Regions from separate parts of the Enterobacter vonholyi genome, predicted to be linked through region 2. Evidence: predicted binding sites of a transcription regulator. Region 2 holds the regulator's gene; each other region holds the start of a gene.

Region 1 (7,271 bases), 1.9 Mb from region 2:
AGCCGCGTTCTGAGTTATAAAAAAAGCTCTCTGTCACCAGAGAGCCTTTTTCACGATTCGCTGCGATTACTCGCTTTTTGCTTCGCCGTTTTTGATTTCGCCCATCACTTTCAGCTTCTTGGAGATGTCGCGACGCTCTTTGGACAGCTCTGCGTTTTTGATGATGTAGTCATCAACGCGGTCTTCATAGTCGCTCTTCATGCTGGCGATGATGCCCTGGATAGCTTCAACGCTCATGCCTGGCTTGATGTAGTCGCTCAGGTTGTCGAGCAGCAGAACACGTTTCTGGTTGTCACGGATCTTCTTCTCAACGTCCTGGATTTCACGCTGCAGTTTGTTTTTGCGGCGGAACAGGCGGACGAATTCCAGAACATCCTGGAACGAAGGCTTGGTAGTTTCCATTTTTACACCCCTGATAATGTGAGATTCGGATTCGTTAAGGCAACCGTTGTAACAATAACCTTACTGACAGCGGCTGCGAATGACAATGAGTATATCGTTTAAAGCTATCATAACCCCAATTGCTGCTGAATCGAAGCAGCAGCCGTCACATACGCCTTTTATTTGCGCAGCGCCCGGCAAATAAGGTGCGATAACAGCTCAAGCTGCCGCGCCAGTTCCATGCTCAGCCAGACGTAGCCATGAATAGGCGTTTCAGCCACGTTATCGCTCTGGCGTTCATTGATTAACTGCTTCAGCTCCGCGACGATCTCATTCAGTCGCTCGCTGTTGGCCAGTATCGGCTGCGGGTTGCCTTCATAAAGCGCATGAGCGATGGTCAACAGCGTTTGCTGCGTCATCTGCTGAGTCTCTTTGAGGGTCTGCGCATTAAGCATCAAAAGATGGCTGGGACGCGAAGCCCAGTGGGCGTTGATTTGCAGTTCAAGCATGCAGACCAGGTTGCGGCTTACCGTCTGGATAGCTTCGAAAATCGATTTTTGAATGCGGGTTTCTTTGCTGGCGGGCGTGATCAGGCCGCGCATTTTAACCACGTCGTTAAGGATGGTTTGCAGGTGCTTTTCCAGCCGCGGGCGCTCGACCAGATTAGGGGAAAAACCGGCCTGATAAACGCGGTTAAAGGCGGTAACGTAGTTAGCCATCTGAATACGCCAGTGCAGAAAAGCCCGCTGCGGCCAGATACCGGTAAAAAGCATGGCCAGCAGTGACCCCAGGATGACATCCCCGCTTCGCCACAGCGCCGTGGTCATATCCCCGGCGGGCGCCCCGACAACCACCGCGAGAGTAATACCAATCAGCAGCGCCTGATAGGGCTTTTTGCCCAACGCCAGCCAGCCGCAGAGGAACATAGCGGCACCGCACCATGCCAGCATCACCGGAAATGAGATGAGCTCCAGCTTCAGCGCAATAAGACCCAGGGCAGAGCCAAGAACGGTCCCGCCAATTCGTTCAAAGGCGCGCGGGACCACGTTCCCCCAAAACGAGATAGGCCCCATCACCACCACCAGCGTGATCAGCGGCCACGTCCCTTCCGGAACATCCAGCAAACGGACCAGTACAAACGTCAATATGAAAGCCAGCGCGATGCGACACCCGTGCACCACGCGGTAATGTTTATACAACCGAATTTCAAAAGGGGTTAATGATTTGTCGGGACGCACACCCGCTCTCCAGCTACACGGCAAACCACAATTGTACTGTGTTTTCAGCCGGGCGGATCGTTCCCGGCTGAAAAACCCTTCATTTAGCAGGCTTAAACCGTTTTATGCTCGACGGCGATATACATTTCGATATCCCAGTAACCGTCCGCATTGCCGTCATTGAGATAGCGTTCGAAGCAGGGCTTAAGCGCCATCTGGTACTTATTGTCCTGAAGCAGGGAATTGAAAAACTGATACCAGGGCGTGGCGAAGTCGTAGTTTTCCACGCGAGCCGTCGCCACGGCATAGTCCCCGGCCGCGATTTCCGTCATCATGACGCCTTCGCTGTTTTCCGGAATAACGAAATCGTCCGGTACGGTAATGGCCGTATCACAGCGCAGTTTTTCTGCCGGGACCTCATCCGGGTTATCGTAATAGACCGCCACCCACTCCAGCGGCTCAATGTGACGCCCGTCAACCCACATGACCAGCTGTTCAAAGCCCTGCTTTACCGTGTGTTCCCACGGGCCGACCAAATGAAAACCGGCAATCTTACGTTTCTGTTGCTGCTTAATGCTGTAGTCCATGCTGCCTCCATTTATTACTGTATATTTATACACTATAAAGCTGGATTATCATTATCAGCAAACGAGGAGTGTTTATTATGTGAGCAGACTCGCAACCCTGCCAGTCTGCTCATCTGCCGTTAGAGCGTGTGATGCAGGTAATCGCTCAGTCGAGAGAACAGGCCGCCTTTATCAACGGCTTCCAGCGTGACCAGCGGCCAGTGGGCTACCACTTTATCGCGGTCATAGAGCTGGATTTCCCCGACCCGCTGATGCGCGGCAATCGGCGCTTCCAGCTCTTTTTTATCCAGCACGTATTTGGCTTTGATGTTCGGCACTTCCGCTTTCGGCAAGGCCAGCCAGAAGTCCTGGTCGGTTCCCAGTTTCACCTGTTCCTTGTCGCCGTACCAGATGCGCTCCGTCCCCACTTTTTTTCCGCTATGCAGGATCTGCACCGTATCGAAATTCTGCTGTCCCCAGTGCAGCAGTTTTCGGGCCTGGTCCTCACGCCCTTTCGGGCTGTCCGCCCCCATCACCACAGCGATTAAACGGCGCTGGCCGTCTACGGCAGACGCAATCAGGTTAAAGCCAGCCCCCGAGGTATGCCCCGTTTTAAGGCCGTCCACGTTCATGGTTTTATCCCACAGCAGGCCGTTACGGTTTTGCTGGGTGATCCCGTTCCAGGTCAGGCTCTTTTCGCTGTACATATGGTAAAACTCAGGCTCGCCGTGGATGATGGCCCGGGAGAGTACGGCCAGGTCATAGGCGGAGCTGTGCTGGCCCGGCGCGTCCAGCCCGTGGACGGTTTCAAAATGCGTATCGCGCAGGTTCAGCTTCTGCACGTAGTCGTTCATCATTTTCACGAACTGCGGCTGCCCGCCCGCCACGTGATCGGCCAGCGCCACGCAGGCGTCGTTGCCGGAATCGACTATCAGACCGCGGCTCAGATCGCGCACGGAGACGCGATCGCCCTCTTTCAGGAACATCAGCGACGAGCCGTCAAAAACCGGGTTACCTTTTGCCCACGCGTCACGCCCTACGGTGACAATGTCGTCCGGCGTAATGCGGTGGCTATCAATGGCCCGATCAACCACATAGCCCGTCATCAGCTTGGTCAGGCTCGCCGGATTACGTTGTTGATGTTCGTTGCCCGCCGTTAAAATCTGACCAGTCGTGTAGTCCATCAGCACCCAGGAGCCAGCCTGAATGGCCGGAGGCTGCGGCGAAAAATCCAGTGGTTCGGCCGCAAAAGCAGATGAGACACTCGAAGCGAGTAAACAAACAGCAATAAACAGACGGCGTTTCAACGGTATATCCTCAGGTCAGTAAAAATCGATGACCTTTTTACGGGAGTTCTGATGTCGTTACCTGGCTTAATTGCAAAAAAATGTGACAGAACGCAGATTTTTCTCTGAAGCTGGCGCGCAAATTTGCCACGCGGCGGTGCTTTTTATTCGGTCTGACCCGCGCGATCGTTTACCATAGTGACGTCATTTTTTAACAGGATGGTATTACTGGTGTCTGACTCTGCCGCTCGCCCGACTTTTTTGTTCCACGACTACGAAACCTTTGGCACTCACCCGGCGCTGGACCGACCGGCGCAGTTTGCCGCCATCCGTACCGACGACGAATTCAACATTATTGGCGAGCCCGAGGCCTTTTACTGCAAGCCTGCGGATGACTACCTGCCGCAGCCCGGCGCGGTCATGGTTACCGGCATCACCCCTCAGGAAGCGCGGGAGAAAGGCGTTAACGAGGCAGAATTCGCCCGACGCATCCACGATCTGTTTACCGTCCCCAATACCTGCGTGGTCGGTTACAACAACATCCGCTTCGATGACGAAGTGACGCGCAATATCTTTTATCGCAACTTCTACGATCCCTATGCCTGGAGCTGGCAGAACCGCAATTCACGCTGGGATTTGCTCGACATCATGCGCGCCTGCTACGCCCTGCGTCCTGAAGGCATTAACTGGCCGGAAAATGAGGAAGGGCTGACCAGCTTCCGGCTGGAACACCTGACGCGCGCCAACGGTATCGAGCACAGCAACGCCCACGACGCGATGGCGGACGTCTATGCCACCATTGCCATGGCGAAGCTGGTGAAAAGCGCACAGCCCCGGCTGTTTGAGTATCTGCTAAGCCATCGCAGCAAGCAGAAGCTTATGACCCTTATCGACGTACCGCAGATGAAGCCGCTGGTGCATATTTCCGGCATGTTTGGTGCATGGCGCGGCAATACCAGCTGGGTTGCCCCGCTGGCGTGGCATCCGGACAACCGTAATGCGGTCATCATGGTGGACCTGGCGGGCGATATTTCACCCCTGCTGGAGCTCGACAGCGATACCCTGCGCGAACGTTTGTACACGCCAAAAAATGAACTCGGCGATCTGCCCGCGGTGCCGGTCAAACTGGTGCATATAAATAAATGTCCGGTACTCGCTCAGGCGAACACGCTGCGCCCGGAAGATGCAGACAGGCTGGGCATCAACCGTCAGCACTGCCTCGATAACCTGAAAGTGCTGCGCGAAAACCCGCAGGTGCGCGAGAAAGTGGTTGCTATCTTTGCCGAGGCGGAACCATTCGTGCCGTCTGAAAACGTGGATGCCCAGCTCTATAACGGCTTCTTCAGCGATGCCGATCGCGCGGCCATGAATATCGTTCTGCAAACCGAGCCGCGTAACTTACCGGCGCTTGATATCACCTTCGCCGATAAGCGCATCGAAAAGCTGATGTTTAATTACCGCGCGCGTAATTACCCGGGAACCCTGGATGAAGCAGAGCAGGAACGCTGGCTGCAGCACCGTCGCAACGTATTTACCCCAGAGTATCTGCACAGCTATGCTCAGGAGCTGGAAATGCTTTATGGCCAGTATGAAGGGAATGCTGAGAAACAGGCACTGTTGAAATCCCTGTTCCAGTACGCGCAAGAGATAGTCTGAAAGTCAGAAATAAAAAAACCGGAGGCGATGGTCTCCGGTTTTTTTTTGCCCTGCGGCGCTGCGCTTACGCGGGCTTACGGGTTATGTAGGTCGGGTAAGGCGTAACCGCCACCCGACACAGTCTTACGCGACGTCTTCGTACTGCGGAACCGGGTTACGGAAGCTCTTCGTAACGCAGGCCAGGTAAATCAGGCCGATACCCGCCCAAATCAGGCCAAGCACCATCGAGCTCTCTTCCAGGTTAACCCACAGCGCGCCCACGGTCAGGGCACCACACATCGGCAGGAACAGATACTGGAAGTGATCTTTCAGCGTTTTGTTACGCTTTTCACGGATCCAGAACTGAGAGATAACCGACAGGTTAACAAAGGTAAACGCCACCAGCGCACCGAAGTTAATCAGCGCCGTTGCCATCACCAGGTCAAAGTTAATCGCCAGAAGCGCGATCGCACCGACCAGGATAATGTTCATCGCCGGGGTACGCCAGGTTGGATGCACGTAGCCGAAGAAACTTTTCGGGAATACGCCATCGCGGCCCATTACGTACATCAGACGCGCAACGCCTGCATGCGCGGCCATACCGGATGCCAGTACGGTGATGGTGGAGAAGATCAGCGCGCCAACCTGGAACGCTTTACCCGCCACATACAGCATGATTTCTGGCTGAGACGCATCCGGATCCTTGAAGCGAGAGATATCCGGGAAGTACAGCTGCAGGAAATAGGTCGAGAAAATAAAGATCAGACCGCCAATCAGCGCCGTCAGGAAGATGGCACGCGGGATCACGCGCTCTGCATCCTTCGTTTCCTCGGACAGGTTGCTGATCCCGTCAAAACCGGTAAAGGAGAAGCACAGAATGGTTGCCCCGGTAATCATCGGGATCACATGCGCATCACCAGACCAGAACGGTTTGCTGCTCGCCAGCGTACCAGCGCCTTCGCCGTGGAACACGCCATAGATCACCATGCCAAGAATAACGGCAATCAGGACAACCTGAAGCACAACGATAACGGAGTTAAAGTTGGCAACAGACTTAATGCTGCGCAGGTTGAAGGCCGTCATAAAGGCCACCAGCGCCACGACGAACATCCAGGATGGAATCGATGGCACCAGCGCTTCAAAATAGATTTTTGCCAGCAGAATGTTGATCATCGGCGCGAACAGGTAGTCGAGCAGCGAAGACCAGCCCACCATAAAGCCAACCGTCGGGCTGATGGATTTCTGTGCATAAGTGTAGGCGGAACCGGCAGACGGATAGCGGCGAACCAGCTTACCGTAGCTCAGCGCGGTAAAGAGGATCGCAATCAGCGCGAAGCCGTAAGCCGTCGGCACATGACCGTCTGTGAGGCCTGATACGATACCGAATGTATCGAACAGCGTCATCGGTTGCATATAGGCCAGGCCCATCATAACAACCGGAATCAACGTAAGCGTTTTACGTAATTCCACGCGAGAGGTGTTTGGAGTTGCGTTATGCGACATAGTTATTCTCCTTTAAGGTGATAACCGCCACGTAAGCGAAAAATTGCCCCATTTGTTTCTTCCTCAGCGACAACAACTGTCGGATTTTAGTAAATATCTATCCGGTACGAAGCCCGGCCTCTTGGTTTTTAGTTTCGTTTCGTACATGCAAAAAAAAATAACCGACGCCTTTTATATCGTCGATTATTCATTTGGTTGCAGCGGCGGCATTTTGCCCCACATCGGATACAAAAGGCAATACTTTGCAACGCAGCGGGTAATTTTCTTTTTGCTAACTGGCTGATTTCTCGACGCTGCCCTGAGCATAAACAGCGGCGATAGCACTATTTGCTAAAATTTCGTCGCGCCACCAGGCACTGGCCAGCCCGGCGGTCTGTTCATTCCAGCCCACCCACACCGACTCATGGCTGTTTTGAGCAAGTACCTGTTTTTCAACAAGCGCACCGCTGTCAATAAACCTCTGCGCCAGATAGCGGGGCAAATAGCCGCAGCCCAGGCCGCTTATTTGCAGCTCCAGCTTGGTTTTAAAGTCGAAAACGGTGATGGCCTCCTGCTCATCAAGCAGCTGCGAGGAGGCCGAACATTCCGGACGAGAGCTGTCCCCAACCACGATGGCGCGGTAGCCTTTAATCATACGACGGTTAAGCGGCTCAGGCTCCTGAGCCAGGGGATGATGGGGCGCC
Region 2 (7,271 bases):
GCTCCCGGAGGCAACGCCAGTGCCACCCATTGCGTCGCTTCGTGATTCTGTCCAGGTATTGGCTGCTCCCGCCTGATTTGCCATAAACAAGGAAACAGCGATACTAACCACCGAAAATTTAAAATTTTTTTTCACAGTATGCCCGTTATAGTCTGTTATGAAATAACCCCTGTCTGTTATCACCCAAACAGGAACGAACTATTGCTGTGAATAAGTAGTAAAAGACCCGCTATTTCTATCCCTAAGTAAAACTCCCTTACGGCCTGTTATATTTTGTGACGGCCCTCAATATTTATAGAAGAGGAAATTATTTTTTCCCAGGTTTTCCATCATGCGGTCCAAAAAACTGGGGCGGGTGGTCTACCCAGCGATCCTCTCGGGTAGCGGCATAAACCGGGTTAAGCGGATAGTATATGCGGTTATGCTTCTTGTTAGCCTCGCCAACGACCAGGAGCCGAACCTCGTCGTCCGTGTTGTTGATAAAGGTATGACAGATGCCGGTACCGGCGGGAAAACCTACGCTGTCGCCAGGCTCCAGCTTCCACAAGTAGCCATTAATCCAGGCGTCAGGGTGGCCTTCAAGCACGTAAATAAACTCTTCTTCGTCGCTCTCCGCATGCGGATAGGACGTCCTGCGCCCAGGCGGCAGGCGCTCATGATGGATACCAATACGCCCGAGCCCAAGCTTTCGAGCCAACGGGGCGCCGATAGAAAAAAGCTCATCGCTATCTGGATAGGTCGAATCATCCGCGACTTCTACGTCGCGCCAGTGCCGAATACAGTCAGGTTTTTTCATTGTTTATTTCCCGGTTTGTAATGGGTCAGGTATAGCACAGACTGGTGGATCTCGGCGTTTTTACCAGAACATGATAAAGTGAGGGTTTTCCGTCCTATAACATCCGGGGTGCTACATGGATAAGTCCACAAAAGAGCTGTTAGCGCAGGCCGAAAAGCTGTGTGCGCAACGCAATGTGCGCCTGACTCCGCAGCGCCTTGAAGTATTACGCCTGATGAGCCTGCAGCAGGGTGCCATCAGCGCCTACGATCTGCTCGACCTGCTCCGCGAAAGCGAGCCGCAGGCAAAGCCGCCGACGGTCTATCGCGCTCTGGATTTCCTGCTTGAACAAGGGTTCGTGCACAAGGTGGAATCCACCAACAGCTATGTGCTGTGCCATCTGTTCGATCAGCCCACCCACACATCGGCTATGTTTATCTGTGACCGCTGCGGCGTGGTGAAAGAAGAGGCTGCGGAAGGCGTGGAAGACATTATGCATACGCTGGCAGCGAAAATGGGGTTTGCCCTGCGTCATAACGTGATTGAGGCGCACGGGCTCTGTTCCGCGTGCGTGGAGGTGGAAGCCTGTCGCCATCAGGACGCGTGTCAGCACGACCACTCTATCCTGGTGAAGAAAAAGCCGCGTTAACGGCAAAAGAAAAGGCGGCCTGGAGCCGCCCTGTGGGTTATTCAGCGTTACCAGCGGTAGTCGTTACGGGTTTCCCAGTCTTTGACTTCGTTTTCCGCCTGATCTTTCGCGTAGCCGTAACGTTCCTGAATTTTACCGACAAGCTGATCGCGTTTACCTTCAATGACGGTCATATCGTCATCAGTCAGCTTACCCCACTTTTCTTTCGCTTTACCTTTGAACTGCTTCCAGTTGCCGCCGATTTCGTCTTTATTCATCATCGTGTCCTCTTAGTTAAGCGTCGGGTCGTAACGTCCGTTACGTTCTTTTCTGCTGGACGTGATAATTATTGTAGTTAAGGATTCCGTAGTTAATTTCATATTCGGAATCTTTAACCGTCACGATATATCGTGGCGCGAAGAGAACCAGGTATCGTTTTGCCAGTGGCGGTGCCAGATAAACGCCAGCGATAACCCGCGCAGCGAGAGGAAGACGGCCAGGGCCAGCCACAAACCGTGATTACCCAGCCAGGGAAGCGTTAGCAGCGTCAGACCAAACCCTGCCGCCGCGACCGCCATGCTGTTGCGCATTTCCGCTCCGCGCGTCGCACCAATAAACATGCCGTCCAGCAGATAACACCAGACGCCGACCACCGGTAAGATGACTTGCCAGAGGAGATAGTGACTCGCCAACTCGCGCAGAGCAGGTATAGACGTCAGCAATGCAACGATCTGCTCACCAAAGCAGGCGTAAACCAGACCAAAGGCCAGCGCCACCAGTCCCGACTGACGGCAGGCTGCCCGCCAGACATCCCGAAGCTGCCCGCTTTCTCGCGCACCGTACGCCTGCCCGGAATGCGCTTCAACCGCGTAGGCAAAACCGTCCAGCGCATAGGCGGTAAAGGTCAGAAGCGTCATCAATATCGCGTTGACCGCCACGATTTCTGGCCCCAGTCGAGCCCCGAAAACCGTCAGCGCGCCGAAGCAGAGCTGAAGAAGCAGCGAGCGCAGCATGATGTCACGGTTGAGGGCCAGCAGCTTACGGATATTGCCGCGCCATGCGGTTTTGAGCAGCGCCAGTGAGATCCCGCGCATCGACAGCACGCGCCAGACCATCCACAAGCCAATGATAAAGGTCCCGTATTCGGCAATCGCCGTCGCTAGCGCCGCGCCCCGCACGTTCATATGCAGGCCCATCACCAGCCAGATATCCAGCACAATGTTGAGAAGGTTGCCCACCACCAGCAAAATCACTGGCGCCCGGGCATACTGAACGCCCAGTAGCCACCCCAGCAGAACCAGGTTAGCCAGCGACGCTGGCGCGCTGAGCCACCGGATTTCAAGGAAACGTCGCGCCTGATCCAGTACCGCCTCGCTGCCGCCAACGATATGAAGCGCAAGATCGATCAGGGGTGTCCGCAATACAACGATTAATGCACCCGCGCCAAGCGCGAGTATCAGCGGCTGCACCAGCGCGCGCGCCAGACGCAGCGGATCTTTCGCACCATAAGCCTGTGCGGTAAGACCGGTGGTGCTCATGCGTAAAAAGAGCAACAGCATAAACAGGAAGCTGGTTGCCGTCGCGCCAATCGCCACGCCGCCAAGATAAACTGATGAATCAAGATGGCCTATAACGGCAGTATCAACCAGTCCCAGTAAAGGCACGGTAATATTGGAGAAAATCATCGGCAGGGCAAGACGCCACAATGCCTTATCTGATGCCGTCAGTAGTGACATGCGAAATACCGGGAAAGGTAGATGAACAGGCTACAGCGGAAGCGTAGCCTGTCAGGAAGAGATTACAGCCATTCACCGTTACGAATCACGCCTACTGCCAGACCTTCGATAGAGAAGTTCTGTTCGCGGAGATCGACCACAATTGGGGTGAACTCGTTGTTTTCAGGCAGCAACTGAACGGTGTTACCCTGTTTTTTCAGACGTTTGACGGTGACTTCATCGTCAATGCGCGCGACAACCACCTGGCCGTTACGCACATCCTGCGTTTTATGTACCGCAAGCAGATCGCCGTCAAGAATACCGATGTCTTTCATCGACATGCCGCTAACGCGCAGCAGAAAATCAGCGCTCGGCTTGAACATGGCTGGATCGACCTGGTAATGACCTTCAATATGCTGCTGTGCCAGTAAAGGCTCACCGGCAGCAACACGACCTACCAGCGGAATGCCCGTCTCTTCTTCTACTAGCAGTCGGATACCGCGTGACGCGCCTGATACAATCTCAATCACGCCTTTACGCGCCAGCGCTTTCAGGTGTTCTTCGGCAGCATTCGGAGAACGGAAACCCAGACGCTGCGCGATTTCCGCACGCGTAGGTGGCATACCCGTCTGGCCGATATGATCCCGGATGAGATCAAACACCTCTTGCTGCCTGGTCGTTAACGCTTTCATTCCGCCCCCTGGGTGTATATACAGTTATGCTGTGAGTATATACAGTCAAAGGCGATTTTGGAACCAAAAACTGCACAAAAAACCAGGGACTTAATTATTCCTCGAGGCTCATCGGAAATGTGACCAAAGCAGCGTGACCCAGGTGATAACGGCAGTGATAATCGCCAGTAACACGGCAGCAGATCCCATGTCTTTTGCGCGGCCAGAAAGCTCATGGAAATCGGAACCGATGCGATCCACAACGGCCTCAATAGCGCTATTAAGAATTTCCACTATCATCACCAGAAGTACGGAACCGATAAGAAGTACGCGGGTAATAGCATCAACATCAAGGAAACAGGCGACGATCACCGCGATGATAGCGGCGACGCCCTCCTGGCGAAACGCGGCCTCGTTGGCCCATGCGGCACGGAAACCTTTCCATGAATAGCCGGCGGCTTTGATGATACGTGTTAACCCAGTGGTATTATTGGCCATTAAAAGAACCTTTTTAAAAAAGAGCGTCAGTAACAGGAGCCGTAGCGCGTTTCGCTACAGCCTGAAGTATGACGGGTAACAACAGAAATTTTGCGCGCTTTCTGTTATCCTTGCGCCGCAATTGCATTATTAACCAGAGGCTTTACATCGTTTATGTCCGGCTGGCCACGAATTTACTACAAATTACTTAATTTACCATTAAGCATCCTGGTAAAAAGCAAGTCTATCCCAGCAGAACCCGCGCTGGAACTGGGGCTCGATACGTCGCGTCCCATTATGTACGTTTTGCCTTATAACTCGAAGGCTGACTTACTGACGCTTCGCGCCCAGTGTCTGGCGCATGACTTACCAGATCCGCTTGAACCGCTGGAAGTTGACGGTACGCTGCTGCCGCGCTACGTGTTCATCCACGGCGGGCCGCGCGTGTTTACCTATTACACGCCGAAAGAAGAGTCCATCAAGCTGTTCCATGACTATCTCGACCTGCACCGCAGCAACCCCGATCTGGATGTGCAGATGGTGCCGGTATCGGTGATGTTTGGTCGTCGTCCGGGCCGCGAAAAAGGTGAAGAGAACCCGCCGCTGCGCATGCTTAACGGCATCCAGAAGTTCTTTGCGGTCTCCTGGCTGGGACGCGACAGCTTTGTACGTTTCTCCCCTTCCGTTTCGCTGCGTCGCATGGCGGACGAGCACGGCACCGACAAGATCATCGCGCAAAAACTGGCGCGCGTAGCGCGTATGCACTTCGCTCGTCAGCGCCTCGCTGCCGTAGGGCCACGCCTCCCGGCGCGTCAGGATCTGTTCAACAAGCTGCTGGCTTCCAAAGCGATTGCCCGCGCCGTTGAAGATGAAGCGCGCAGCAAGAAAATTTCGCATGAGAAAGCTCAGCAGAACGCCATTGCGCTGATGGAAGAGATTGCAGCGAACTTCTCTTACGAGATGATTCGCCTTTCCGATCGTATCCTCGGCTTTACGTGGAACCGCCTCTATCAGGGCATCAACGTCCATAACGCCGAGCGCGTGCGTCAGCTGGCGCATGATGGCCATGAGATTGTCTATGTCCCCTGCCACCGCAGCCACATGGACTACCTGCTCCTTTCCTACGTGCTCTATCATCAGGGGCTGGTACCGCCGCACATTGCTGCCGGTATCAACCTGAATTTCTGGCCAGCAGGTCCGATTTTCCGCCGCCTGGGCGCGTTCTTTATTCGTCGTACCTTCAAGGGTAACAAGCTCTACTCCACCGTGTTCCGCGAGTATCTGGGCGAGCTGTTCAGCCGCGGCTATTCCGTGGAGTACTTCGTGGAGGGCGGGCGTTCCCGTACCGGTCGTCTGCTCGATCCGAAGACCGGCACGCTGTCGATGACCATCCAGGCCATGCTGCGCGGAGGTACCCGTCCGATCACGCTGGTGCCTATCTACATCGGCTACGAGCACGTGATGGAAGTGGGCACGTACGCGAAAGAGCTGCGTGGCGCGACCAAAGAGAAAGAGAGCCTGCCGCAGATGCTGCGCGGCTTGAGCAAGTTGCGCAATCTTGGTCAGGGCTACGTGAACTTCGGCGAGCCGATGCCGCTGATGACGTACCTGAACCATCACGTTCCGGAGTGGCGCGAGTCCATCGATCCTATCGAAGCGGTGCGTCCGGCCTGGCTGACGCCAACGGTTAACGGCATCGCGTCCGAGCTGATGGTGCGCATTAACAACGCCGGTGCGGCTAACGCCATGAACCTGTGCTGTACGGCGCTTCTGGCTTCGCGCCAGCGCTCGCTGACCCGTGAACAGCTCACAGAGCAGCTGGATTGCTATCTGGATATGATGCGTAACGTGCCGTATTCGGTTGATTCGACCGTACCTTCTGCGACCGCCAGTGAGCTTATCGATCACGCGCTTCAGATGAACAAGTTTGAAGTCGAAAAGGACACGATCGGCGACATCATCATTCTGCCGCGCGAGCAGGCGGTGCTGATGACCTACTACCGCAACAACATCACGCATATGCTGATGCTGCCGTCGCTCATGGCCGCCATTATTACCCAGCATCGTCATATCTCCCGTCAGGAGCTATTGCGCCATCTTGAGACCATCTATCCGATGCTGAAAGCGGAGCTGTTCCTGCGCTGGAGTAAGGATGAGCTGGCGACAGAACTGGATAAGATGACGGAAGAGATGCGTCGCCAGGGGCTGATCGCCGTTTCAAACGACGAGCTGCACATCAATCCGTCACGCTCCCGTACCCTGCAGCTGCTGGCGGCCGGTGCGCGTGAAACGCTGCAGCGCTACGCCATTACGTTCTGGCTGCTGAGTGCGAACCCGTCCATCAACCGCGGTACGCTGGAGAAAGAAAGCCGGACGCTGGCCCAGCGCCTGTCCGTTCTGCACGGCATTAACGCCCCTGAATTCTTCGACAAAGCAGTCTTTAGTTCTCTGGTACTGACGCTGCGTGATGAAGGCTTCATCAGCGATACAGGCGATGCCGAGCCGGAAGAGACGCTGAAGGTTTACCAGATGCTCGCAGAGCTGATTACCTCGGACGTGCGCTTGACGATTGAGAGCGCCACGCAGGGCGAGTGATGTTAAAAAGCCGGGTGATGGTTTCACCTGACCCGGCCTGACGTTCTGCATAATAAAAGGCCCGGTAAGCGTTAACGCTACCGGGCCTTTTTTTCTGCCTTGTTAAATCATTGCATTTAGCTGAGCAGCGTAAAGGCAATCATCCCGACAATCGCACCCGTCGTGCCGAGTATGGTTTCCATCAGCGTCCAGGTTTTCAGGGTTTGCGCTTCGGTGGCGCCGGTAAACTTACCGAACAGCCAGAAGCCGGCGTCGTTAACGTGAGAGACCACAATCGAACCGCCCGCGATACAGATAGAGAGCGCGGCCATCTGGGCACCGGAGTAGTTCAGCTGTTCAATCACCGGCATCACCAGACCCACGGCGGTTAAACACGCCACGGTGGCGGAACCCTGAATGATACGAACCGC
Region 3 (7,271 bases), 1.3 Mb from region 2:
CAACTGGTGCTGCTTCTTCCTGCTGGCCGAAACGGTAGGAAACACCTACGCTCAGCATGCCGTTGTCTGGACGAACACCAACGGTGTTGCCGTCGCCGATGTTGTTAACCCACTGGTATTCCAGACGGGTAGCGATGTCACGGGTCATAGCCCACTCAACGCCACCAGCGAATACTGGGGAAACACCGGTGTCATGGTTGTCGCCAGAAATGTTGTTGCTGGAGTCAGCACGCCATACCATGCCGCCCAGACGGGTGTACACGTCCAGATCGTCAGTGATTGGGTAGCCCAGTTTAGCGGTCAGTTGAACGCCCTGTGCTTTGAAAGCGCCGTTGATGGTGTCGCCTTTGTATGGCATACGACCTAACCAGTCGTAACCCATTTCAAAACCAACATACGGGTTAACCTGATAGCCACCGAACGCACCTGCACCAAGCTGGCTCTCGTGAGTTGGGCCATCATTGTTCAGGCTGCTGTTGTACCAGCCAGTGTCGTGGAACTGAGACCAGCCCAGTTTACCACCTGCATACCAGGTATTATCTTTCGGAGCGGCCTGCGCTACGGTAGCGAAGCCAGCCAGTGCCACTGCAATCGCGATAGCTGTCTTTTTCATTTTTTGCGCCTCGTTATCATCCAAAATTCGCCATGAAAGTCTCAAGAGAGAATCACGGTTAAATCCTTCACCGGGGGGCGTGGTCAAATATAAATCTACCGATATCTTCGGCTTAGGCCGAGCACCCCTGGCGATGTAAAGTCTACAACGTAGCTGAAAACTTACAAGTGTGAAGTCCGTCAGGCATATGAAAAAAAAAGTTCCGTATACCGATTATTTAACATTTTTCGAACGAATTTTGTGCAATAAAATTAAGGAGAACCGCACCAGACAAGCCTTGCCGCAATTTTTAGGTCGGGAACTTAAATCCCATCTTGCGGTCAAAAAAAATTCCAGGAAAAATCTTAATTTCACTCAATGATACAAATTTGAGTGAATTTTTAGCCCAGAAAGTTGTCCTCTGCGGTAAGAATCCGATCGAACCGGACGCATAATGAACCCGATCGCATTCCCTTCTTCAGCGGCTTCAGTCAGACGGAAATGTTCTTCTTCAGTCAATTCTTCCGGTAACCATCCAATCACCACGCTGTAATTCCCTGTGCGTAACGCGCGGATCATCGACTCAACGGTATCGCAAGGCGAGAGTTGATTAATTTGCATGACTTTCGTCAGCGGCAGGCCGGCGGACTGAACCCACTCACGGCTCAGCTTTTGCTGAGGCGTGAGCCAAAGCTGCCAGCGCGATTGCTGACCGAGCTGTTGTAATAACGGCAGTAACAGAAGTTGCGTTAACAAGGGCTGGTCTTCACGATAAACCACTTCACTGATAAGCCCCGTGGAAACACGCTCGATGGAATTCTGCGAGACATTGCCTGCAGCAGAAGAGAGAGAGGTAGCGCGATTTGCATAGCCTGAAGTGTGCATATTCATTCCAGCCCTGTAGTTACTGTATGGATATACAGTAACCCCTGTATGCCCAAAGATCAACCTCATTTTCGGAAAGCGACTCGCAAAATTCATTCAATCTTGATGCTCCTCGAAAAATCATCTTGCTCAACGACGTTAAGTTGCCTATTTTCCTGCTAACGGATCCGCTAGTAAGAAATTTAGTTGTTACTTTATGATTTTGAAGGGAAATATCATGAAAAAGATATCTTATGAACGGATTTATAAATCTCAGGAATACCTCTCCCCGTTGGGCGAGATTCATCACCGCGCGTTGTTTGGCGGCTATACCCTTGCGGTGGATGATGCTGTTTTTGCCATGGTCTCAGATGGCGAGCTTTACCTTCGCGCCTGTGAGGAGAGTGCCAAATACTGTGTAAAAAATGCCTCCTCTTTTTTGACGTTGATGAAGCGAGGCCGTCCGGTGCTGCTCAACTATTATCGTGTTGATGACGGATTATGGCAGGACAGGGAGCGGTTACTTCAGCTCTCCTCGTTTGCGCTCAGTGCGGCAAGAAAAGAGCGTTATCAGCGCCATCAACGAAACCGACTCAAGGATCTGCCAAACCTGACCTTTCAGCTTGAAGTCTTGCTCTTTGAAGCTGGCATCACCAATGAGGAAATGTTGCGGGAGCTTGGTGCAAGGGCGTGCTGGCTAAAGATGCGGGCAAAAAATAAAGCGCTGAGTATTAAAGTTCTCTTCGCGCTGGAAGGGGCTATCGAGGGGCTGCATGAAGCGGCACTCCCGGCAGACATTCGCCGGGAGCTCACGGAGTGGTTTAATGCGTTGACTGAGCCACAGGAGAATCACTCCTCCAGGTAGCGATGTGCTGTTGCAGCCGGCAAATTTCAGGCAGCAGAGCGATAAGCAGGCCTATCTGCTGAAGCACCAGAGGTGCTTTACTGTCGTTTCCCGGGTCTAGATGCGCAATGCGTTGAGCCAGTTCATCCAGCGCCTGTTCAACGCGCGGCTCATCGGCTGGTCGATGATGAAGCGCGTCATCGACATAACAGACGGCGTCATCGAGCAGGTTGAGAATACCCGGGTTGGTGAGTTTCTCACGGTGAGCGCCCAGCGTCGAAATATAGCTGGTGAACGTATGGTTCAGGCAGAGCAGGCGGAACGCGGTCTCACGAATATCCGCCGTGGCGCGAGGCTCCGTCGACATGTTAGAGACTACGGAGGCCAGTTCCGCATCACTGTTGTGCGCGTCGCGGCGGGCTATCCGGTAAGCCAGGCGGTTATCGCGGCCCTGATGATACTGCTCCAGGATCGCGTCAAGGTATCGACAGTTGGCGTTCATCGCCCTGTCTACCACGCGCGGCAAATTTCGGAAACGCCAGTCCGGCCAGATAAAGCTGACCGCGGCCCAGGCAATCGCACAGCCAATCAGGGTATCGATCACTCGGGGCAGGGCGACTTCAAACCCTTCACCCAGCAGGTTAAAGCAGAGCAGCACCAGCAGCGTGATGAACATGGTGGCATGGGCGTACTGCACGTTGCGAAACGCGAAGAACAACACGCCGGTGATCACGATCAGGATCAATTGACCTTCAACGGAGGGCACGAAATAGAGCACCGGAAGGCCAATCGCGACGCCAACCAGCGTGCCGATAATACGCAGCGCAAGACGATGTCGGGTGGCATTATAGTTCGGCTGGCAGACGAACAGGCTGGTCAGCAGGATCCAGTAGCCGTGATGCAGCCCGGTAATCTGGATAAAGGCATACCCCACGCACAGCACCAGCGACATTCGCACGGCGTGCCGAAAGAGAGCCGACTCCGGAGTAAAGTTGCGGCTCAGCCGTAGCCACATATCGCTAACGCTGTGTACGCTGTCATCAGCAAGCTGGTTTTCCACCTCACTGCCTGGCAGCGCCATCGCTTGTTCGGACTCAATGGTTGCCAGCTGGGCATCAATCGCACGCAGGTTGTTAAGCAGAAAACCCAGCGCTTTGATGTGTTCCGGTGACGTTCCGCTGGCCTGAACGCGGTCGAGTGCCGCATCAAGATGGCTGAATACGCGTTCAAAGCGGGGGTCATGCTGATAGGGCGTGCGCAGCAGAATGGAGTGAGAGAGCTGTTGGCACGCCTGGGATTGCATGGACAGCAGACGCTGGAAGCGGAACATCACGTCGCTGTAGCGGAACTTCTCGCGCAGGGCGGCATACTGAACGTGCGAGGAGCTGGCGCGTTCATGAATGTCCTGGGCTGCAAAATAGTAGTGAAGCGTCCGTCGTGTTCCGCGCTGACCGCGATCGCCGCGCAGACGGGTAAGCAGGGAAGCTTTTGTCTGATTAAGAGTGGCGACCAGCTGGCCATTTGCCAGGGCCAGATCGTAGAGCGGCGCCTGGCTTTCTTCCTCGATGTCCGGGTCGAACAGCCGGGATTTCAGTTCCAGATAGCGGGCTAGCTGCTCAAAGCTGCGGGCAAGGTTATCCTGCAGCGGGCGAACCGGGAAAATCAGATGACCGGTTAGCGTCAGCAGGTTATACCAGATGGCACCGAGCAACAGCAGAACCGGCTGCTGGTACCACTGGTCGTACAGGGAAACGCCCAGCATGGTGTAGATAGCGATCAGCAATGCACCAAACGCGATGGTGGCATAGCGCTGCCCAAGCCCGCCCAGCAAAATAAACCCGCTGGTTGAGAGCGTAAGGCCCAGGGCAAACAGCCAGGGCCACGGGAAAAGCAGCTCAACGGAAGCTGACGCAATAAAAAAGCAGACAAGCGTAATGACCAGGTTACGTAAGCGCCCGGCCAGACGGTCGTCCAGATCCGCCAGCGCCCCGGCGACCACCCCCAGCGTGAGCGGAATGGTGAGCTTGACATCATTCAGCCACCAGGGCAGGGCAACCGTGCCGCAAAGCGCGATAAATATCCTGACGTTATAAAGCCAGGTGCTGTTCCAGGTATAACGGCGAAGCAGTGGGCTTAGCATAAACGCGGCCAGTCCTTATTTACTGAAAACGACGGCGAGCGTTTGCTTCGCGCGCCGCTCTGGCCACTTCTACCGGAACAACCCTGCGACCAACGGGCCAAAGGGCGATAGCGGCGATCTTAAAGTTTGCGATCCCCACAGGAATACCAATAATCGTGATGCACTGTGCAATACCGGCAAAAATATGCATGATGCACAGCCACCAGCCAAAGAAAATCAGCCACAGAATGTTAAGCAGGGTTCCGCCCGTATTCATCAGGGCGTTTTTGCTCTCCGGATTCAGCTCGTCAACGTGGATGGCTTCATTCCCGTAGGGGATTAAGGAGAGTTTTGTGATTTCCCAGCAGGAACGGGTCAGGGGAAGCGTGAAAATCAGGACGATGCTCACCAGCGTGGCAAAAAGCCAGGAAAGGGTGGTGGCAAAACCGCCCAGCACAAAATTCAACACATTCAGAACGGTACGCATAAACGCTCACTTCCTTTCGATATAATTAACGCCCAATGATTGTAACGTTTTTTTAGGCTGGAGCACCTTAAAACTGGCAGTTAAACTGTCAGGTAAATTATCTCTTCGTGGATTTGGCGGAACATGGAACTGAAAGCAACGTCGCTGGGCAAACGCCTGGCACAACACCCTTACGACAGGGTTGTTCTCCTCAATGCCGGGGTGAAAGTCTCCGGGGAACGCCACGAATACCTTATTCCGTTTAATCAGCTTCTGGCTATTCATTGCAAACGCGGTCTGGTGTGGGGCGAGCTGGAGTTCGTTCTGCCTGACGATAAAGTCGTGCGCCTTCATGGCACCGAGTGGGCGGAAACCCAGCGTTTCCATCATCACCTGAACGCACTCTGGCAGCAGTGGAGCCAGGATATGAGCGTGATTGCCGCCCAGGTGCTGCAGCAGGTGCTGGACGATATCGCCCAGAGCAACGCGCAGCACGCGTGGCTGACCCGTCAGCAGACTGCCGGCCTGCAGCAAAAGATCCGGCAGGCACTCTCGGCGCTGCCGCTCTCCGTGACGCGTCTCGACGAGTTTGACAACTGTCGCGACGCCTGGCGCCAGTGTCAGGCCTGGCTGAATGAAAAGGATAAAAGCCGTCTCGCCCATAACCAGGCCTGGACGGATGCCATGCTTACCCAATACGCCGATTTTTTCAGTACGGTGGAATCTTCACCGCTCAATCCGGCTCAGGCGCGAGCGGTGGTCAACGGCGAGCAGTCGCTGCTGGTGCTGGCGGGAGCCGGTAGCGGTAAAACGTCGGTGCTGGTCGCGCGTGCCGGCTGGCTGCTGACGACCGGGGAAGCGGTCGCCGATCAAATTCTGCTTCTGGCCTTTGGCCGTAAGGCCGCGCAGGAAATGGACGAACGGGTCCAGGAGCGCCTGCACACCCGGGATATCACGGCCAGAACATTCCATGCTCTTGCGCTGCATATTATTCAGCAGGGCAGTAAAAAAGTGCCTTCCATCAGTAAGCTGGAAAACGACGCGCAGGCGCGTCAGGCGCTGTTCATCAAAACGTGGCGCCAGCAGTGCAGTGAGAAAAAGGCGCAGGCGAAAGGGTGGCGTCAGTGGCTGGAAGAGGAACTCAACTGGGAGGTGCCTGAGGGCAGCTTCTGGCAGGATGACAAACTGGCGCGTCGGCTGGGTTCGCGACTTGACCGTTGGGTCAGCCTGATGCGAATGCACGGTGGATCGCAGGCAGAGATGATTGAAAGCGCGCCGGAGGCAATCCGCGAGCTGTTTTCGAAGCGGGTCAAGCTGATGGCGCCGCTGCTGAAGGCCTGGAAAACAGCATTGAAAGAAGAAAATGCGGTCGATTTCTCCGGTTTGATCCATCAAGCCATCATCATTCTTGAAAAGGGACGTTTTGTCAGCCCGTGGAAACATATTCTGGTGGATGAGTTCCAGGATATTTCTCCACAGCGTGCGGCTCTGCTCTCGGCGCTGCGGGCACAAAATAAACATACCTCTCTGTTTGCGGTGGGGGATGACTGGCAGGCCATCTATCGCTTCAGCGGGGCACAGCTTTCGCTGACGACCGCATTCCACCACTATTTTGGCGAAGGCGATCGCAGCGATCTGGATACGACCTACCGCTTCAATTCACGGATTGGTGAAATCGCCAACCGCTTTATCCAGCAGAACCCGCATCAGCTGGCAAAACCGCTCAATAGCCTGCGGCCTGGGGATAAAAAAGCAGTGACCCTGCTGGCGGACGATCAGCTGGAACCGCTGCTGGACAAGCTCAGCGGCTACGCTAAGCCCGATGAGCGTATCCTGGTGCTGGCACGCTACCATCACATTAAACCTGAGGCGCTGGAAAAAGCCGCCACCCGCTGGCCGAAACTGCAGCTTGAATTTATGACGATTCATGCCAGCAAAGGGCAGCAGGCCGATTATGTGATCGTGGTGGGGCTGAAAGAGGGGAGCGACGGTTTCCCGGCCCCGGCCCGCGAGTCGGTGATGGAACAGGCCCTGCTGCCGGAGCCGGAAGATTTCCCGGATGCCGAAGAGCGGCGTTTGCTGTATGTGGCAATGACCCGCGCGCGCCATCGCGTGTGGCTGCTGTTCAATAAAGAGGAGCCATCCGTGTTTGTCGATATATTGAAGAGTATAGATGTGCCGGTGGCGCGGAAGCCATAACGCCGCCGGGCAAGGATGGGTAGGCCGGGTAAGGCGTAGCCGCCACCCGGCAAAAAAAAGCTACTTCAATCTCTCTGAAAGATAACGCTGATAGTCCGGAATAAGGATATCTACCGGTGAGTTAAACTGCGGCGATTCGATGATGAAATCCGCCGTCGAGAGGTTTGTCGCCACTGGAATATTCCAC
Region 4 (7,271 bases), 530 kb from region 2:
CCCGATGCCTTCGGCAGCAATGTCGCCGATAAAAGGCGCGAGCAGCTCTGCCGGATCGAACTCCGCCAGATCGGTGAGAGCAACGAAGTTCTGCACGACCTGAATATCGCCTTCCACCTCCAGCTCACCGCTGCGGATAAGCGCCGTTAATTGCTGGCGATCGCGCAGTTTTGGCAGCACGCTCATGTGCGTGATGACCGAGCAGTCAGCTTCACCTTCCCACGCCCCCAGAACGTCAAGCTGGCGTTCGCTGAATACCAGCACAAGCGGCGTCGAGAACTCTTTTAAAACAATACGTAATATCTTCCCGTTTAGCCGCTGACGCGCTGCTTTCAGCGCCGGAGCACGATAGAGAAAGGCATTCAGTACGTTTTCGATACCTGCGGTGACTAAGGGCTTAAAGGGCACGGGACACCTCCACTCAGAACTTGTAACCGCGATGCAGCGCGACGACACCCGCCGTCAGGTTGAAATATTCAACGTTCTCAAATTCTGCATCCTGCATCATGGCTTTTAATGTGTCCTGATCCGGGTGCATACGGATAGATTCCGCCAGATAGCGGTAGCTTTCAGCGTCGTTAGCCACCAGCTCACCGATGCGCGGCAGCACGTGGAAGGAATAGGCGTCGTAAGCTTTGCTCAGCGGCTCAATAATCGGTTTGGAGAATTCAAGCACCAGCAGGCGTCCACCCGGCTTCAGCACGCGGTACATGGAGCGCAGCGCTTTTTCTTTATCGGTCACGTTACGCAGACCGAAGGAGATAGTGATGCAGTCAAAGGTATTGTCCGGGAACGGCAGCGCTTCGGCGTTTGCCTGCACATATTCCACATTCCCCACCACGCCGATGTTACGCAGCTTTTCGCGTCCCATTTTCAGCATGGAGTCATTAATATCGGCGAGAACAACGCGGCCGGTTTCACCCACCAGACGAGAGAATTTCGCGGTTAAATCGCCCGTACCGCCAGCTAAATCCAGCACCGTTTGTCCGCGACGCACGCCGCTACAGTCAATGGTGAAGCGCTTCCACAAGCGATGAATGCCGAACGACATCAGGTCATTCATCACATCGTACTTCGCCGCCACGGAATGAAATACGTGGGCCACCATGTCAGCTTTCTGCGCTTTGGCGACAGTCTGAAAGCCAAAGTGCGTTGTGTCTTGTGAATCGTCAGCCATCTTAGAGCCTGCTTATCAGTAAAATGTTCGTGAAGTGTATCAGATTGGGCGCGTTTGCCCTACGTTTCAACCACCGCGAAAAAAACGCGCTGGAATCTCGTCTGGTGATGAATCCGCCGCTAACGTGTTGTCTTCACTGTTTGTCTTTTGTTCGTTCGCCCCTTCTCGCAGGCGAAACTCGTCGTCCTGGGCGGTGGCCTGCTCGACCAATTCCGGATTAATCTCGCGTTTAACTTCTACCCCCAGGCTGCGGAATGATTCAGCCTGCGCCAGCAGATTGCCACGTCCGGAGGCGAGTTTTTTCATCGCCTGGCGATAGTTATCCTGCGCACGATCCAGGCTTTGCCCGACTGAAGACATGTCGTCCACAAAGAGGCGCATTTTGTCGTACAGCTTGCTGGCACGATCGGCAATCTGCTGCGCGTTGCGACTCTGGTGCTCATAGCGCCACAGGTTCGCAATGGTGCGTAACGCCACCAGCAGCGTGGTGGGGCTGACCAACATAATATTATTTTTGAGCGCTTCGGTTATAAGCTCAGGCTGTCTGTCGAGTGCCAGCAGAAATGCGGGCTCTACCGGAATAAACATCAGGACATAGTCCAGCGAGCGCAGACCCGGCAGCTGCTGGTAGTCTTTTCTGCCGAGCAGGCGAATGTGATTACGCACCGAGGCAATGTGCTCCTGAAGCGCCGATTCGCGGGTGTAGTCATCCTCCGCGTTGAAGTAACGCTCATACGCTACCAGCGTCATCTTGGCGTCAATCACCACATCTTTGCCCTGCGGCAGCCGCACGATCACATCCGGCTGCATGCGCGAGCGGGCATCGTTTTCGATACTCACCTGCGTTTCGTATTCGTACCCTTCCCGAAGGCCTGAAGCTTCCAGGACGCGGGTCAGCACCACTTCTCCCCAGTTGCCCTGGGTTTTGTTATCCCCTTTCAGCGCACGGGTGAGGTTGACCGCCTCCTGCGCCATCTGGGCATTCAGCTGCTGGAGATTGCGAATTTCATGCGCCAGGGTATGCCGCTCGCGGGCTTCCTGACCAAAGCTGTCCTGTACCTGACGGCGGAAGCCGTCCAGCTGTTCACGCAGGGGCGTCAGCAGACTGTTCAGGCTCTGGCGGTTTTGTTCGTCAACGCGGCGGTTGCTGTGCTCAAAAATGCGGTTCGCGAGATTCTCAAACTGTTCGCTGAGACGCTGCTCGCTGTTGATCATCTGGCGGATTTTGTCTTCCGCATGCAGTTGGGTGGATTCAAGGCGTGTGGTCACTTCGCGGAGATCGGCCTCCAGTGACGTGTTGATATCACGCAGGTTGCGCAGCTCGTTGTTGAGCAACTCACACTCATCGCGCCAGTGTTCGCTCAGCGCAAGCTGCTGTTTTATAGCGCTTAAATCTGCGACCATCTCTTCTCGCTCAGCCAGCTGGTCGGCCTTCTGCTGCGCATGCTGGTAGCTGGAAATCAGCCAGCCAATCCCTAAGCTCACCAACGCAATCACCGCGTAAATCAGGATTGAGATATCCACAATGCCCCCTGCATCAACGTATTATCCGCACAAAATAGAATTGTGCTGTATAAACGTCCAGTTTGAAAGGGTTTTCCTGCGAGGCGCTACGCAAAAAATAAAGGCCGAACGTGTCGGCCTTTGATTTAAGAAGAGAGGACTAGATCAGGCGACGCGCTGCTTCCACCACGATTTTCACTGCATGACTTTCGGTCTGCTTCATGGTTTCGGCGTTCGGGATCTCCTGCTGGGTACGGTTGACGATAACGCCCGCCACCATACCGGCACGCAGACCCTGGCTTGCACACATGGTCAGCAGCGTTGCGGATTCCATTTCGTAGTTCATCACACCCATGGACTGCCACTCTTCCATTGAGCCTTTGAAACGGCTAACCACGCGGCCTGAGAAGGTATCGTAACGCTCCTGGCCCGGGTAGAAGGTGTCGGAAGACGCGGTTACGCCCACGTGAGTGGTTGCGCCTACGGATTTCGCAGCTTCAACCAGCGCGGTGGTACATTCGAAATCAGCCACTGCCGGGAATTCCATTGGTGCAAAATGCAGGCTTGCGCCGTCCAGACGGACGGAGGCGGTCGTGACCAGAACGTCGCCGACGTTGATATGCGGCTGAATAGCGCCGGTCGTACCGATACGCAGGAAAGTGCGGATACCCAGCTGCGCCAGCTCTTCAACAGCAATAGACGTAGACGGACCACCGATACCGGTAGAGCACACGATCACCGCTTTGCCATCCAGCTCTGCGCGCCAGGTGGTGAACTCACGATGGGCAGCCAGCTTGACCGGCTTATCCATCAGCGCGGCGATCTTTTCCACACGCTCCGGATCGCCAGGGACGATGGCGAGCGTAGCCCCTTGTAAATCGTTTTTAGTGAGGCCGAGATGAAAAACATCAGACTTAGACATAGGTGACTCCTCTGTGGGTCGGTTAGTCAGAAGAAGTAAAACGGTACTTTACAGAAGCAGTAAGCATATTTTCGTGACGAACCTCACCATGAATGAAAATGGTTACATTGAATTTCCATAAAAAAGTGATTTACATCACATTAACAAGTTATATCGCCAGGTGCTGCACAAAAGATAGACCGTTTAAGGCACTGTGAGTTGTTAACCTGGTGTCTATATTTACCTTTGCGCTAACTCATTGGTACGGAGAATGCCATGACTGAAAAAACCGGTTTTGCACCTGCTGCGGCCCCACATGCTTCAACCATCGTGTCGACTCCAGAAGCAGCAATTACCGCGGGCGAGACCTCTATTCCCTCGCAGGGGGAGAATATGCCTGCTTATCACGCCCGACCCAAATCGGCAGAGGGTCCGCTACCCATCGTGATTGTGATTCAGGAGATATTTGGTGTTCACGAACACATTCGCGACCTCTGCCGCCGGCTGGCGCTGGAAGGGTATCTGGCCGTTGCGCCAGAGCTCTACTTCCGTCAGGGCGATCCGAACGACTACAGTGATATTCCAACATTGCTCAGCAACCTGGTCAGCAAAGTCCCGGACTCGCAGGTGCTGGCCGATCTCGATCATGTCACCAGCTGGGCGGCGCGCAACGGCGGCGATCCGCATCGTCTGCTGGTCACCGGTTTCTGCTGGGGCGGTCGCATTAGCTGGCTGTATGCCGCGCATAACCCGCAGCTCAAAGCTGCTGTCGCCTGGTACGGCAAACTGGTGGGTGAAAAAACGCTGAATTCGCCTAAACATCCCGTCGATATCGCCACCGAGTTAAATGCCCCCGTGTTAGGGCTTTATGGCGGTCAGGACACCGGTATTTCGCTGGATTCGGTAGAAACCATGCGCCATGCGCTGCGTGCGGCCAATGCGAAGGCGGAGATTGTGGTGTACCCGGATGCCGGGCATGCGTTTAACGCCGATTATCGTCCGAGCTATCACGCGGAATCAGCAAAAGATGGCTGGCAGAGAATGCTGGCGTGGTTTAGCCAGTACGGTGGTAAGAAAGCGTAATAACAAAAACGCCCGGTGGCGGCTACGCCTTACCGGGCCATCCAATACCCCTACGCCTGACGCAAATTCTGCGCTGCCTTCACCATGTTCGCCAGCGCTGCGCGGGTTTCAGGCCAGCCGCGGGTTTTCAGTCCGCAGTCCGGGTTTACCCAAAGACGCTCTGCCGGAATACGCTGGGCCGCTTTTTTCAGCAGGGCTTCAATCCACTCCACGCTCGGCACGTTCGGGGAGTGGATGTCGTACACGCCCGGCCCGATTTCGTTCGGGTAGTCGAATTCTTCAAACGACTCCAGCAGCTCCATATCTGAACGCGAGGTCTCAATAGTGATCACGTCGGCGTCCAGCGCGGCAATTGAATCCATGATGTCGTTAAATTCGCAATAACACATGTGGGTGTGGATCTGAGTGTCGTCCTTCGCCACCGCGGCGTTGATGCGGAACGCCTCCACGCCCCACTGCAGGTAGGCGTCCCAGTCGCTACGACGCAGCGGCAGACCTTCGCGCAGGGCCGGTTCGTCAATCTGAATAATGCCAATGCCTGCGGCTTCCAGATCCGCCACCTCATCACGCAGCGCCAGGGCGATCTGTTTGGCGATGGTTTCACGGGTCACGTCTTCACGCGGGAAGGACCAGCAAAGAATGGTCACAGGACCGGTGAGCATGCCTTTCACCGGCTTGTCGGTCAGGGACTGGGCGTACTTCGCCCACTCAACCGTGATCGCTTCCGGACGGCTGACGTCACCGATGACCACCGGCGGCTTCACGCATCGGGAGCCATAGCTCTGCACCCAGCCGTTCTGGGTAAAGACGAAGCCGTCCAGGTGCTCGCCAAAGTATTCCACCATGTCATTACGCTCTGCTTCACCGTGCACCAGCACGTCCAGCCCAAGGCGTTCCTGCTCGATAATCGCCTGCTTGATGTGTTCCGCGATCCCGGTGCGGTAGTGATTCGCATCCAGATTGCCCTTTTTAAAGTCCAGACGCAGGCCGCGGATCTCGGTGGTCTGCGGGAAGGAACCAATCGTCGTGGTCGGCCACGCAGGCAGATTGAAGCGGGCGCGCTGGGCTTCGGCGCGCACCTCATACGGGCTCTGGCGCTGGCTGTCCTGGGCGGTGATGGCCGCCAGACGTTTTTCCACCGCCGGGTTATGCACGCGCGCGGAGTGGCGGCGCGCCCGGATCGGGGCGCTCCATTCGGTAATTGCCGCCGTGTCGCCGCTGTTCAGCGCGTCACGCAGCAGGGCCAGCTCTTCACATTTTTGCAGCGCGAAGGCAAACCAGCTCTTTACTTCAGGGTCGAGACGGGTTTCCACGCTCAGGTCGATCGGGCTGTGCAGCAGCGAGCAGGACGAGGCCACCCACAGCTCACGTTTACCGACGATGTCTTTGATTTGTGCGTATTTCTCGGTCAGATCGGCGCGCCAGACGTTACGGCCATTCACCAGACCGGCGGAGAGCAGCCAGTCTGCGGGCAGGCGCTTGTGAAGCTCCGTCACATCATCTTTACCGTGTACAAGGTCTACGTGCAGGCCCTGCACCGGCAGCGCGGTAATCGTGTTCAGGTTCGGCGTCACGCCTTCGAAATAGGTTGTCAGTAGCAGCTTCACCTCCCCGGTGAGCGCGTCATACGCCGGTTTGAAGGCATCGAGCCATTCCTGAGGCAACTCGAGCACCAGCGCCGGTTCGTCGATTTGCACCCACTGAATGCCGCGTTTGCCCAGCTCAATCAGCACCTGTTTGTAGACCGGCAGAATGTCCTTCAGCAGGCTCAGACGATCGAACTGCTCGCCTTTGACTTTCCCCAGCCACAGATAGGTCACTGGCCCCAGCAGCACGGGTTTAACCTGGTGACCCAGCGCCAGCGCTTCGTCCACTTCATCCAGAAGCTGCGTCCAGGTCAGTTTAAACTGCTGACCTTTTACGAACTCCGGCACCATATAGTGATAGTTAGTGTTAAACCACTTAGTCATTTCCGCCGCTGCCGCTGGCTCACCCGTTGGCGCACGGCCACGGCCGATGCGGAACAGGGTATCGATATCTACCGATCCATCTTTGTTCTGATGACGAGCCGGCACGTTGCCAAGCAGCAGGCTGGTCGTCAGAACATGGTCGTACCAGGCGAAATCGCCCACCGGCAGCAGGTCAATGCCCGCCTGCTTCTGCTGATCCCAGTGGCGGGCGCGCAGCTCGCGTCCCACCGCCAGCAGCTCTTCACGCGTGGCGTTACCCGCCCAGTAGCTTTCTTGCGCTTTTTTCAGCTCGCGACGCAGGCCAACGCGAGGGAAACCGAGAGTGTGATTGCGGATTGTCATGGTGTACCCCTTGTGAAATTCGTTATTTAGACGTCCAGATGTTTACACTTCTATAATTGGCAGGTACTGTATATTCCTCAAGCGCAAAATGTTCATGGCGAAGTGAAGGACTTTCATGATCGAGATTAAACACCTGAAAACGCTACAAGCGTTGCGAAACTGCGGTTCGCTCGCGGCTGCTGCGGCCACGCTGCACCAGACACAGTCCGCCCTTTCTCACCAGTTCAGCGATCTGGAACAACGCCTCGGCTTCCGTCTTTTTGTGCGTAAAAGCCAGCCGCTACGCTTTACGCCG

The links. The regulator LexA, encoded in region 2, represses DNA repair genes until DNA is damaged. The targets are predictions, from matches to a motif close to TNCTGTATGTACATACAGNA.
Region 1: the regulator LexA is predicted to act here: its motif matches at 2,201-2,220, upstream of sbmC (DNA gyrase inhibitor SbmC).
Region 3: the regulator LexA is predicted to act here: its motif matches at 1,498-1,517, upstream of sulA (SOS-induced cell division inhibitor SulA).
Region 4: the regulator LexA is predicted to act here: its motif matches at 2,745-2,764, upstream of rmuC (DNA recombination protein RmuC).

Annotation. Positions count from the first base shown of each region.
Region 1 covers NZ_CP162152.1:2,831,138-2,838,408, forward strand. Annotated here, with positions in the region: gene AB3N39_RS13365 (gamma-glutamylcyclotransferase family protein) at 1-20, shown strand, start outside; gene AB3N39_RS13370 (DUF496 family protein) at 67-402, opposite strand; gene AB3N39_RS13375 (FUSC family protein) at 561-1,619, opposite strand; gene sbmC (DNA gyrase inhibitor SbmC) at 1,712-2,185, opposite strand; gene dacD (serine-type D-Ala-D-Ala carboxypeptidase DacD) at 2,305-3,471, opposite strand; gene sbcB (exodeoxyribonuclease I) at 3,679-5,106, shown strand; gene plaP (putrescine/proton symporter PlaP) at 5,230-6,588, opposite strand; gene yoeI (membrane protein YoeI) at 6,578-6,640, opposite strand; gene AB3N39_RS13405 (LysR substrate-binding domain-containing protein) at 6,860-7,271, opposite strand, start outside.
Region 2 covers NZ_CP162152.1:308,175-315,445, reverse strand. Annotated here, with positions in the region: gene AB3N39_RS01450 (conjugal transfer protein TraF) at 1-135, opposite strand, end outside; gene AB3N39_RS01445 (cupin domain-containing protein) at 308-796, opposite strand; gene zur (zinc uptake transcriptional repressor Zur) at 912-1,424, shown strand; gene AB3N39_RS01435 (CsbD family protein) at 1,472-1,681, opposite strand; gene dinF (MATE family efflux transporter DinF) at 1,802-3,139, opposite strand; gene lexA (transcriptional repressor LexA) at 3,202-3,810, opposite strand; gene AB3N39_RS01420 (diacylglycerol kinase) at 3,919-4,287, opposite strand; gene plsB (glycerol-3-phosphate 1-O-acyltransferase PlsB) at 4,441-6,861, shown strand; gene gntU (gluconate transporter) at 6,978-7,271, opposite strand, start outside.
Region 3 covers NZ_CP162152.1:1,565,283-1,572,553, forward strand. Annotated here, with positions in the region: gene ompA (porin OmpA) at 1-613, opposite strand, end outside; gene sulA (SOS-induced cell division inhibitor SulA) at 968-1,477, opposite strand; gene AB3N39_RS07315 (TfoX/Sxy family DNA transformation protein) at 1,695-2,321, shown strand; gene yccS (YccS family putative transporter) at 2,278-4,440, opposite strand; gene AB3N39_RS07325 (YccF domain-containing protein) at 4,460-4,906, opposite strand; gene helD (DNA helicase IV) at 5,030-7,084, shown strand; gene mgsA (methylglyoxal synthase) at 7,145-7,271, opposite strand, start outside.
Region 4 covers NZ_CP162152.1:4,240,463-4,247,733, forward strand. Annotated here, with positions in the region: gene ubiJ (ubiquinone biosynthesis protein UbiJ) at 1-408, opposite strand, end outside; gene ubiE (bifunctional demethylmenaquinone methyltransferase/2-methoxy-6-polyprenyl-1,4-benzoquinol methylase UbiE) at 422-1,177, opposite strand; gene rmuC (DNA recombination protein RmuC) at 1,244-2,701, opposite strand; gene udp (uridine phosphorylase) at 2,841-3,602, opposite strand; gene AB3N39_RS19960 (dienelactone hydrolase family protein) at 3,858-4,664, shown strand; gene metE (5-methyltetrahydropteroyltriglutamate--homocysteine S-methyltransferase) at 4,715-6,976, opposite strand; gene metR (HTH-type transcriptional regulator MetR) at 7,092-7,271, shown strand, end outside.